3 regions of the Azoarcus sp. DN11 genome follow, and region 2 is predicted to be linked to each of the others. Evidence: predicted binding sites of a transcription regulator. Region 2 holds the regulator's gene; each other region holds the start of a gene.

Region 1 (4,020 bases), 240 kb from region 2:
CGACAGTTATTTCGGCCTGCTCGATGCGCAGCGCAGCCTGTATGCGGCCCAACTCGACCTGATCGCCGTGCGCCAGTCCGACGGTACGAACCGTATCGCGCTGTACAAGGCGCTGGGGGGCGGCTGGCAGTAGGAAGGCCGCTGGAAAAGTAGCACGCAACAAACGCAAAACGGCGGACGAGGATATCGTCCGCCGTTTGCTTTTTTGCACGCGGGGGAGGGGGCGCCCGCGTGTCCCGTCCCGATCAGCCGCCGGCGATGATGGGCACGAAGGCGACGCGGTCGCCGTGGTGCAGCATGGCATTGCGCTCGCCCGACAGGACCATGTGGCCATTCACCGCGATGTTCCACGAGTGGTCGTTGAGCGCCTCGCGAGCCTCGGGCAGGCGGCGGGCCAGGGCGTCGCGCAGCGCGACGACGTTGGTGACCGGTTCGTCGATCACGACCGTCTTTTCTGGCGCGCCGGGCAGCACGTTGGGGAGTTCGACACGCACCGCGAAGCCGGTGGTGGTGGTGGCGAGCCGTTCGTGCCACTCGGCCTTGGGTACGCCCTCGGCGTTGAGGCCGGTGACTTCGTAGAAGCGCGCCTTCATCGCCTCGAATTCCTTGCGGTCCACCTTCTCCCCGGTGAAGGGGCCGACCTGGATTTCCTCTTCGAACCAGCGTTTCGGCAGTGTGTCGTCCTTGGCGCGCAGGCCGAAGCGGAAATTGAGCAGGCGTTCCAGACCCGTGATGTTGCGGCCGATCTCGTTCAGTTGCTCGCCGGTGAACTCCAGCTCCGTCGCGGTCGACACCTGGGTCGCGAAGTCGCCGCAGTCGGGCGTGGTCGGCGAGTTGAAGAGCTTGGTGTTGAAGCGGCACATGCCCACCGAGTCGCCCACGGCGAAGGTGTTCTCGCAGCGGCGCACGGCGACTTCCTTGCCCTCGTAGCGGTTCGGCTCGGGCGCGACGGTACCGCCGTAGAGTTCGGTCTTGAACGCGGCGTCGTCGTTGATGCGGGCGTTGATTTCGAGCGTGACGCGGTTGCGCAGGTGATCCATGCCGCGCGTGGCGACCGACAGGCCGAGCGCGAAAGCCTTGAGGATGCGCGCGTCGTGCGGATCGGACTGGAACAGGCCCTTTACCGCCATGCGATAGTCGAGCGCCGCGGCGGGGTACTTGCCGCGTTCGACGGCGCGTGCCGAGTCGGCGATGGTGTCGCCGAAACCTTCGCGCTTCGCGGTCATGAACAGTAGCTTCTCGACCGTCTCGTAGTTGCCCCACGACAGGTCCAGCCCGCCGGTATGGCTCGCGTCGATGATGCCGCGCTGCCACAGCTCCATCGCCCACGCGATCGCGCTGCCGGTCGAGGACGAGTCGAGGCCGAGGTCGTTGAGGATATTGTTCAGGCGCAGGATGTGCTCCGGCTCCTTCAGGCCGATCATCGGGCCGAACTTGCCGACGGTGACGTACTCGGGACCGTCGCCCTTGTCGTACTGGTCGAACTTGCCGTCGCCCTTGATGCCGTTGTAGGTGCGCTGCTTGCCGTGCTCGATGTCGGCCTGCGCCTTGTCGTAGCTGGCGTTGCCCTTCAGCCCCTTGAGCGCCGCCGAGCCCCAGCCGCCCTTGCCTTCGGGCGTCATGTCGTTGAGGTTGCGGCAATGCACCGGGCACTTGAAACAGCCGTCCATGCCGGGGCGGTAGGGGTCGAAGTTGTCGGCGTCGAGCGTCTCGTGCCACGCGGTCTTCTGGTTGTTCAGCGTGCCGAGCGCGCCCAGCACGCGCGAGGGCTTGTACAGGAAGGGCGTGCCGACCTGTTTGAGTGCGTTCTTGATGACCGAAGTGGAGGTGATCTTCTTGCCGATCACCTTGTTGTGGGCCTTGAGTTCGGCCACCTTCGGCGCCTCGTCGGGCTTGCCGTGCACCATGATGGCCTTCAGGCGCAGCGAACCCATTTTTGCGCCGCCGCCGCCGCGCGCCCAGATCGCCTTGATGCCGCCCATGATGCCGCTGCACAGCGCGAGGTTCTCGCCGGCGCTGGTGATGCGGGCGAGCGCCATGTCCTTGCGTTCGGTGCAGTCGAAATCGCGTTCGACCGCACCGGGCAGGGCGAGGTTGTCGAGGCCGAGGTAGGGTGTGGCGTCATGGAACTCGACCTCGTCGTGCGCGATGCGCAGCAGCGTCCATTGCGGCGCCAGGCCGTACAGGACGATGTGGTCGTAGCCGTGGCGCTTGACGAAGGACGGGAAGTAGTCGCCGCCGTTGGTGTCGAGGATCGCGTCGCTCTCGGGCGAGCGGCTGGTGAAGTTGCCGCGCGTGGCCGCCGGCATGTCGCCGGTGAGCGTGCCGGCGCCGAAGATCAGCGGGACTTCCGGATCGAGGGCTTCGCGCTTGTCCTGCAGCAGGTTGTAGAGCAGGTACATGTTGGCGCCGCGCCCGCCGAGGTAGGTGCGCAGCACCTCGAGCGGCAGGTACTTGCGAAGTGTCTGGCGTTTTTCCAGATCGACGAACAGCACGGCACCCTGCGTTGCGTACTGCGGCCCGTCGTGCAGACGCGAGCAGAGCTGTTCAACCTTGTCCCTGATTCCCATCTCGTTCTCCTGTGTCCGGGGTTGAATCAAGTGTGGCAATAAAATTGTTTGAAGTCAAACAAAAAAGGCGGGTGAATCCTTGTTTTGCGGGCGATCGGGAGCAGGACTCGTGACGAGCTTGCAAGAGAATGGTGAGGAATCCAGCAATGGCGCGGGATGCGCAACAGAATCCGGGGGAAAAGCCGTGCAAGCGGCGAAAGTAGTGCACCGCAAGATAATTTGATATCAATCAAATAAGGTGCAGAAAGCCGCTCGCACGTATTGTTGCGGTCTCGCGTCCGACCTATCGTGCGCTCAAATTCGTTGGCCAACGGCGTGCTTCGATTCACCTCAAGACTGTGCGGGCCCCGCGTCGGGAGCCTGTCGTTATGGAGAAATGCGAATGAATGCGGCTGAAATCCTGCTTTCGGTTGGCGCCGACACGGCGATCGCGATCGAATGCGAAGAACGGCGGGTGACTTACGCGGACCTGCGGGACCGTGTGCGGCGCTCGGCCCAGGCGTGGCAGGCAGTGGGGCTTGGGACAAGCGACCGGGTGATCGTGTTCGCGCCCGACAGCGACGACTGGGCGGTGGCCTATCTCGGTGCGATCTGGGCCGGCGGTGTCGCGATCGGGGTCAATCCGCGCCTGTCGATGCCGGAACTCGCCCCGCTCCTGAAAGAGTGCGAAGCGCGTTTCGTGTGGTGCGAGCCGAATCTGGTGCAGGATCTGCAGGGGCTGGTCGCGACAGTCCCCGGCGGGCCGGCCGTGGTCAGCGGCGGGGAATCCGACTGGACGCGGGCGCTCGCAGACGCCCGGGGGATCGACGCGGTGCAGCGCGACGCCGAGGATCCGGCACTGTGGATCGGGACTTCGGGCACGACCGGGACCCCGAAGGGGGTGATCCACGTGCAGCGCGTCGTCGTGAACGCGCATTCCTTCGCCTGCAATCTCGCGGGACTGACGGCGGCAGACCGCTTGTACGCGACGTCCAAGCTGTTCTTCGCCTACGCGCTCGGCAACAGCCTGTTCGCGGGCCTGCGTGCGGGCGCGACGGTGATTCTCGACCGCGAATGGCCGACAGCTGAGCGCGTCGAAGAAATGGTCGAAAAGCATCGCCCGACGCTGCTCTTCAGCGTGCCGACGCTGTATAACAAAATGCTGCAGACGGGGGTGGCCGCGCGGCTGGCGGACCGCGGCATCCGCCATTTCGTGTCGGCCGGCGAAGCGCTGCCGTTCGCGATCCGCCAGGGGTGGCGCGAGCAGACCGGCTGTACGTTGATCAGCGGCTATGGGACGTCCGAGACCTTATGCCTGATGCTCTACAGCGACGACGACTCGGGCCTGATGCGCCCGACGCCGCTGACGGAAGTGCGCTTCAATCCGGAGATCGGTGCGGATCTGCCGCAGCGCATCTGGGTGCGCCATACGACGGTCGCGGTCGGTTACTGGAAGCGGCCGGACGCGCAG
Region 2 (4,020 bases):
CGCCGAAGCCCAGCACGAGCGTCCCCGCCACGAATCGCACGCGCCGGTTGCGGGTAATGTCGCGGAAGCGCTTGAACAGCATGCCCGCCAACATCAGATTCGGCAGCGTCCCCAGGCCAAAGGCGAGCATCAGCCCTGCGCCGCGCCCGGCGGACCCGGTGACCAGCGCGGTGGTCAGCACGCTATAGACGAGGCCGCAAGGCAGGAAGCCCCACAGCAGCCCGAGGGGCAAGGCGTGCCCCACCGAACGCGCCGGGATGAAACGCGCGGTGAAAGGCTGGACACGCTTCCACAGCACCAATCCGGCCCGCTCGACGGGCGCGAGCAGGCCCGTGAATCCCGTCAGGTACAGCCCCAGCGCGACGAGCATGAGGTTCGCCAGCACATACAAGGCCATCTGGACCGGAAGGACGTTGGAGAACAGCATGCCGACGGTCCCGAGGGCGCCGAGCAATCCCCCCAGGATCGTGTAAGTCGCGACCCGCCCGAGATTGTAGGCCAGGTGCACCGGCCACTGCCGCCCGGCGCGACCCGGCATGTTCACAGTCAGAGCGCCGACGATCCCGCCGCACATGCTGACGCAGTGTGTGCCGCCCAGAAGGCCGATCAGGAAGGCTGCGATGTAACCGGTTTCAGGCATGGCAAGGACAAAAGGGCGGGAAACTCACGCGGGCGGGACACGAAAGAAGAACGGGCGCCCGAGGACGCCCGCACTGTACCACCTTCTCCCGCCCCAGGCAGCCCGCGACAACGGGCCGCCGGCCGGACTCAGATGACCTTCGAATAACGCGCGCGCTCGCGGTCGGCGCGCAGGTAACGGTCGAAGACCATCGCGATGCCGCGCACCAGCAGGCGCCCCGGCGGCAGCACGCTGATCCACTTGTCGCTGACCTTCAGCAGGCCGGCCTCCTCCATCGCCTTGAGATCCTCGAGTTCGGCGGCGAAGTATTCGTCGAACTTGATCAGGTGCGCGATCTCGATCGAATCGATCGACAGCTCGAAATGGCACATCAGCGCCTGGATGATCGAACGACGCAGCAGGTCGTCGGCCGTCAGCTCGACGCCGCGCAGGACCGGCAGTTCGTCGCGATCGAGGGCGTCGTAGTACTCGTCGAGCGTCTTCACGTTCTGCGAGTACACCGGGCCGATCTTGCCGATCGCCGACACGCCGAAGGCCAGCAGGTCGCATTCGGCCTGCGTCGAATAGCCCTGGAAATTGCGGTGCAGGCGCCCCTGGCGCTGGGCGATCGTGAGCTCGTCGTCCGGCTTGGCAAAGTGGTCCATGCCGATATAGACGTAGCCCGCCTCCGTCAGCCGGCGGATCGCCATCTGCAGGATCTGCAGCTTGGTGTCCGAGGTCGGCATGTCGTTGATCGAGATACGGCGCTGCGGCTTGAACAGGCCCGGCAGGTGCGCGTAGCTGTACAGCGAGATGCGATCCGGCGACAGCTCCAGTACCTGCTCCAGCGTGCGGTTGAAGCTGATGATGTTCTGGCGCGGCAGGCCGTAGATCAGGTCCATGCTGATGGACTTGAAGCCGGTGGCGCGGGCCGACTCGATCACGAGCCTGGTTTCATCGAAGCTCTGGATGCGATTGACCGCTTCCTGCACGTCTTCGTTGAAGTCCTGCACGCCCACGCTCATGCGGTTGAAGCCGAGGTCGGCGAGCAGCTTCACGGTGTCGAAGTCGACCTTGCGCGGATCGACCTCGATCGAGTATTCGCCGTTCGGCACCAGCGTGAAGCGCTTGTGCACCGAATCCATGAGCTGGCGCAGCTCGTCATGCGACAGGAAGGTCGGCGTGCCGCCGCCGAGGTGAAGCTGCGTGACCTGGTGGCTACCGCCCAATGCGGCGGCCTGCATCCCGATTTCCTTATCGAGATACTTCAGGTACTTCGCCGAACGTGCATGATCTTTCGTGATGATCTTGTTGCACGCGCAGTAGTAGCAGATCGTGTTACAGAACGGGATGTGGAAGTATAATGAGAGCGGTTTGCTCACGCCCCCGACACCGCGTTGCGCCAGCCAGTCCCGCAATGCACGGGCATCGAACGCTTCGACGAAGCGGTCGGCCGTCGGGTAGGACGTGTAGCGCGGCCCATTGATGTCGAACCGGCGAATCAGCTGCTGGTCGAACACAAGATCTTTCTGACTGGTCATGGATGTTTCGCTTGAGTGCATTCCGTACGATCTCAAAAAGCCGCAGTTTTGTGGTTGACGTGGATCAACGGTCCATTCCGCCGGGCGCCTGCCACTTCTCGGTCGATGTAGAAGGAACAATATTATCGTGCAAATGAAGGCGACGGTGCCGATTACAGTCGCGAGCCTGAAGGTCGCATGCTCCCAGTGCAACCTGGTCGAACTGTGCCTGCCCTTCGGGATGTCGGAATCGGAAATCGACCGTCTCGACGAACTGGTCGGTGCGCGGCGCAAGATCAAGCGGCAGCAGCATCTGTATCGCGCGGGCGATCCGTTCGAGGCGATCTACGCGATCCGCGCAGGTTCGTTCAAGACCGACGTGCTACTCGAGGACGGGCGCGAACAGGTCACCGGCTTCCAGATGACCGGCGAAATGCTCGGTCTCGACGGCATCAGCACCGAAGCCCATTCCTGCAATGCGATCGCGCTCGAAGACAGCGAAGTCTGCGTGATCGCCTACAGCAAGCTCGAGGAACTGTCGCGCGTGGTCGAAGGCCTACAGCTCCAGTTCCACAAGGTCATGAGCCGCGAGATCGTGCGCGACCACGGCGTGATGACCCTCCTCGGCTCGATGCGCGCCGAAGAGCGCCTGGCGGCCTTCCTGCTCAACATGTCGCAGCGTTTCACGGCGCGCGGCTTCTCCCCCGCGGAATTCCACCTTCGCATGACCCGCGAGGAGATCGGCTCCTATCTGGGCCTCAAGCTCGAAACGGTGTCGCGGGCCTTCTCGAAGTTCCAGGACGAAGGCCTGATCGCGGTCCAGCAGAAGCACATCCGCATTCTCGACATCGTCGGCCTGAAGCGGCTGATCCAGCACCCGTCGCCGTCGCCCCGCCCCTGACCGGGGTGCGTGCCGTGCCGCCGATTGCGGCGCCCCGCCCTATTGGCGCCGCCGCGCAGTCATCGTTCCCGACAGCACCTCGATATCCTGCGCGCCGAGCACGCTGCGGGCGACGGGGAGCAATTCGCCTTCCTCCCGCGCGATGTGACGCCGGTAAGCGCCCGCGAATTCCTCCACCGCGGCCGGCGTCAGGTCGGCACTTTCTCCGCGCGCGATGCACTCGAGCCGCGCGCGCATCTGCGCCCAGCCCGCGAACAGCCGCTGGTGATCCGCCAGGATCCAGTCGATGAGCGTACCGAGCTCGCCCCGCCGGGCCTCATCGACGCGCTCGCGCAGGACGGGAAAGAGATCGTCCTCCTCGTCCTGGTGGTGCTTCACCGCGGCAACATCGAAGTAGCGCATCACGTTGGTCGCGGCCTGTTGCGCCTGGCGGTCGGGACCATGCTCGGGAAGCCAGGCCGCGAGCCGGGCCAGCGTGGCCAGTTGTGCCTGCAGGCGCTCATGGCAGGCTTCGAGCATCTCGAGCGGGGTTTCGAAACCCGGCGACGTGGGGATCAGCGAATCGGCCATCAAAACACTCCGGTAAGAGTCAGGAATCCGGCGGGGTTCTTGCTCAACGCCACCGAGACGATCCACGAGAAAGTGACGACGGCCGCGGCCAGCGCCAGCACGCGGGTCCGCATCGTGCGACCCCAGCGCAGCGCAGTCGCGCCGAGAAGGATGTAGACGACGAGACCGATGACCTTCGCGGTGACCCAGGGCACGACGAAGGGATACTGCCCGCTCATCACCGCAAGCGTGATCGCGCTCCCCAGGAATACCGTATCGATGATGTGCGGCAGGATGCGCGTCACACGATGATCGACGAGGGGACTCCGGAGCATCATCCATAGGCCCTGCAGCAGGAAGCCGCTGCCGCTCAGAACGGCACACGTGACGTGCAGGTGCTTGACCGTCAGGTACATGGATCACCCAGGGCG
Region 3 (4,020 bases), 140 kb from region 2:
GCCGGTCGGCGTGATCAGTTTGGGATCCTTGATCACGGTCTTCAACTGCAGGGTCTTGTCATCGACGACGACGATTGCCGATTCCTTGTCCTTCGCCGACCAGACCGAGAACCACACCTCGTTGCCGTCCTTGTTGTACTCGGGTTGCACGACACGCTTGGCGCCTTCGTCTTTCAGACCCGCCCATTCGCCGATCGGCAGAACCTTGTAGCCCGCCTGCAGGTTCTTCAGGTCATATACGGCGACCGATTGCGAGACCTTGGATTCGGGATTGAGCGGGTTGTCGACGTAGAGGTGGTTCGATTTCGGGTGGGTCTTGATGAACAGCGAGCCGCCACCCTGGCTCTTGAGGTTTTCGACCAGCTTCCACGCGTATTGCTTGTGATTCTTCGGATCGGTGCCGACCAGCGCGATCGTATCGTCGCCGAGGTGGCCCGTTGCCCACACCGGACCGTACTTCGGATGCACGAAGTTGGCGCCGCGGCCCGGGTGCGGGATCTTGCCGACGTCGATCAGTCCGGCGAGCTTGTCTTCCTTGGCGTCGATCGCGGCGATCTTGTTCGACTGGTTGGCGGCGACCATGAAGTAGCGCTTCGACAGGTCCCAGCCGCCGTCGTGCAGGAAGCGCGCGGAGCCGATCTCGGTCATCTTCAGGTTGGTGATGTCGGAGTAATCGACCATCAACGTCTTGCCCGTTTCCTTCACGTTGACGACGAACTCGGGCTTGAAGTGCGAGGCGACGATCGAGGCGACGCGCGGCTCCGGGTGATACTCCTGCGTGTCGACGGTGAGGCCGCGGGTGGAGACGATCTTCAGCGGTTCGAGCGTGTCGCCGTTCATGATGACGAACTGGGGCGGCCAGTAGGCGCCGGCGATCGCGAGCTTGTCTTCGTAGCCTTTGTACTTGGATGTGTCCACCGAGCGTGCTTCGAGCCCGATGCGGATTTCGGCGACGTTGTCGGGTTTCTCCATCCACAGGTCGATCATGTTGACGCGCGCGTCGCGGCCAATCACGAACAGGTAGCGACCCGAGGCCGAAATGCGGGAGATGTGCACCGCGTAGCCGGTCTTGACGATGTTGATGATCTTCTTCGTATCGCCGTCGATCAGCGCGACCTCGCCGCTGTCGCGCAGCGTGGTCGAGAAGATGTTGGAGATGTTGAAGTCGTTCATCTTCTTCGTCGGCCGCTTCTCCGGCGGGATGATGACCTTCCATGTCTGCTTCATGTCCGCCATGCCGAATTCGGGCGGGGTGGGGGCGGTCTGCTGGACATAGCGGGCCATCAGGTCGACCTCGTCGTCGGAGAGTTCGCCCGACGTGCCCCAGTTGGGCATGCCCGCCGGCGATCCGTACTTGATGAAGACCTTGAGGTATTCGGTGCCGCGCGCGAGCGTGATGTCCGGGGTGAGCGGCTTGCCGGTGGCGCCCTTGCGCAGTACGCCGTGGCAGCCGGCGCAGCGCTGGAAGTAGATGTTGCGGGCCTTGTCGAATTCGGCCTTGCTCATCTTGGGAGCGTCGGGATTGCTGTCCTTGTACAAGTCCGCGTCGGCGAGCGGCGAACCGCCGGCCTGGTATTTCGCTTCAGCTTCGCCCATATGCTTGGGTTCTTCGGCGAAGGCCTGCGCGATAGCCAGCGGCAGGCTGGCGAGTACGATTGCGCCGGACAGCCATTTGCGTTGCTTACTCATTTGCGATCTCCCTTCTGAAAGATGTCGTGCGGTAAAGCGTTTCAGCGCCAGAGATTGATCCTTGTCGGAGGGCAAATCCTTAACCTTGATCAAATTGGGGGCTTAACCAATACGTCTATGACGAAGTCACCAGGCCAGGGGTTTTGTCATGCCGTGAGCGCAAATTCGTCGGGATGCGGAACCTGCGTGAGAAGACTGTGCAGCGAGACGACGGAGCCGACCATGATGAGTGCGGGCGACTTGATTCCCGCGCGTCTCACCGATCCGGCAAGGCGGTCGATGCGGTCGGTCAGGGTGATCTGATGGCTTGTCGTGCCGGCGTGGACAACGGCTGCGGGTGTGTCGCCGGGCAGGCCGTGGGCGATGAGCTCGCGGCAGATGATGTCGAGCGCGCCCAGGCCCATGTAGATCACGACCGTCTGGTTGGGCCGCGCGAGCGCGGGCCAGTCGAGGTTGACGCTGCCATCCTTGAGATGACCGGTCGTGAATACCACCGATCGTGCGTGGTCGCGATGCGTGAGCGGCATGCCCGTACAGGCGGAGATGCCGCACGCGGCCGTGATGCCCGGCACGACTTCGCAGGCGATGCCCTGGCCGACGAGCTCCTCCATTTCCTCGCCGCCCCGTCCGAACATGAAGGGGTCGCCGCCCTTGAGCCGCACGACGTCGAGACCGGTGCGCGCGAGTTCGACGAGCAGGCCGTTGATCTGGTCCTGCGGCAGCGAGTGGTTGCCGGATTCCTTGCCGACGTAGATCAGGCGTGCGCCGTGATTGACCAGCGCGAGGACGCCTTTGCCGACGAGATGGTCGTAGACGACGATCTTCGCGTCCCCGATCAGGCGTGCCGCCCGCAGCGTGAGCAGGTCCGGATCGCCGGGGCCCGCGCCCACCAGGTAGACCTTGCCGACGGAGTGGGGGGCGTGGCCGCCGACACCCTTGTGCGTGCTCATGGATGGCTCTCCAGGGGCCGCGCGGACGCGCCTGCGCGGCAGGTTCTCGATGGCAAACAGCTGAATCGCGCCGACACTGTATCCCTACACCGCGTCCGGGAAATTAACCGATATCAAGGAGCGCGGGATGCCGTGCGATTGATACTTGCCTTGCCGCGTCGGCCGCCAATCTCCCTGAAAGCGGGGAAACGGCGCGGGGCGGGCCAGCCAATCTTCAGGAGGTCGAAGCGTGTCGAGCGGGGTGTTCCGGACGATATTTCTGGCATCGGTCGCGCTGGCTGCGGCAATGCCCGCCTGTGCGCAGCAGGCAGCCCCGCAGCCCGAGCGCATGCGCGAACTGGTGCATCTGGTGCGCCAGGATTGCGGTTCATGCCACGGACTGACATTGCAGGGCGGGCTGGGGCCGGCACTGACGGTTGCCGCCTTGCGCGACAAACCGCGGGACAGCCTCGTCGCGACCATTCTCGGCGGCCGCCCCGGTACACCGATGCCGCCGTTTCGCGGTATCGTCGCCGACGATGAGGCGGCGTGGATCGTGGAACGGCTGCAGGCGGGCTTCCCGGCGGATTCGGGCACCGCGCGCTGAGCGGGCGCCCGGGCATCCTTGCAGTTCGAATATGAGTTGAGGGTCAAATGCTGCACCTGATCGTGAAGTACATGTGGTGGATTGTTGCTGTGCTGCTCCTGTCCGCCTGTGCGACGCCTCAGGCGCCGCTGCGCGGCACCGGCGACCTCGGTGTGGTGATCGAGCGTGCGACGGGGCAAGTGCAGGTGATCGAGACCTCCGGGCGCAAGTCGCTCGCGCAGGTGTCGGGGCTCGGGGACCTGTCGCACGCGTCGGTGGTGTTCTCGCGCGACGGGCGATATGCCTACGTGTTCGGGCGCGACGGCGGGCTTACCAAGGTCGACCTGCTGACCGCGACGGTCGCCGGGCGCGTCGTGCAGGCGGGCAACTCGATCGGCGGCGCGATCTCGCAGGATGGCCGCCTGGTGGTCGCGCAGAACTACGAACCGGGTGGGATCAAGGCCTTCGATGCCGACACGCTGGAACTCGTCGCCGACGTGCCGGCCGACTACGGCACGGAGGGCAAGCGCTCAAAGGTAGTCGGCCTCGCCGATCTACCCGGCAACCGCTTCATCTATTCGCTTTTCGACGCGAACGAGATCCGCGTCACCGATCTCTCGGACCCGAAGCACCCGAAGACCGAGCGCTACCCGGCCGGCAAGCAGCCCTACGATGCGCTCGTCACGCCGGATGGCCGCTATTACATCGCCGGCCTGTTCGGCGAGGACGGCCTGTCGATGCTCGACCTGTGGCAACCGGGCGAGGGCGTGCGCACCATCCTGCCCGGATACGGCCGCGGCGAGCAGGCGTTGCCGG

The links. The regulator FNR, encoded in region 2, switches genes on or off when oxygen is low (the NO sensors DNR and NnrR bind a similar motif). The targets are predictions, from matches to a motif close to TTGANCTAGNTCAA.
Region 1: a site for FNR is predicted at 2,790-2,803, ahead of CDA09_RS15695 (aldehyde ferredoxin oxidoreductase C-terminal domain-containing protein). Genes of this name have one in related genera too.
Region 3: a site for FNR is predicted at 1,769-1,782, ahead of CDA09_RS17545 (nitrite reductase). Genes of this name have one in related genera too.

The regions. Positions count from the first base shown of each region.
Region 1 is NZ_CP021731.1:3,404,029-3,408,048, reverse strand. Features, by position in the region: gene adeC (AdeC/AdeK/OprM family multidrug efflux complex outer membrane factor) at 1-133, shown strand, start outside; gene CDA09_RS15695 (aldehyde ferredoxin oxidoreductase C-terminal domain-containing protein) at 246-2,570, opposite strand; gene CDA09_RS15690 (AMP-binding protein) at 2,953-4,020, shown strand, end outside.
Region 2 is NZ_CP021731.1:3,643,247-3,647,266, forward strand. Features, by position in the region: gene CDA09_RS16820 (sulfite exporter TauE/SafE family protein) at 1-640, opposite strand, end outside; gene hemN (oxygen-independent coproporphyrinogen III oxidase) at 769-2,160, opposite strand; gene fnr (fumarate/nitrate reduction transcriptional regulator Fnr) at 2,294-3,040, shown strand; gene CDA09_RS16835 (hemerythrin domain-containing protein) at 3,080-3,610, opposite strand; gene CDA09_RS16840 (SirB2 family protein) at 3,610-4,005, opposite strand; gene CDA09_RS16845 (NnrS family protein) at 4,009-4,020, opposite strand, start outside.
Region 3 is NZ_CP021731.1:3,788,034-3,792,053, reverse strand. Features, by position in the region: gene CDA09_RS17545 (nitrite reductase) at 1-1,689, opposite strand, end outside; gene cobA (uroporphyrinogen-III C-methyltransferase) at 1,836-2,639, opposite strand; gene CDA09_RS17535 (c-type cytochrome) at 2,926-3,225, shown strand; gene CDA09_RS17530 (cytochrome D1 domain-containing protein) at 3,273-4,020, shown strand, end outside.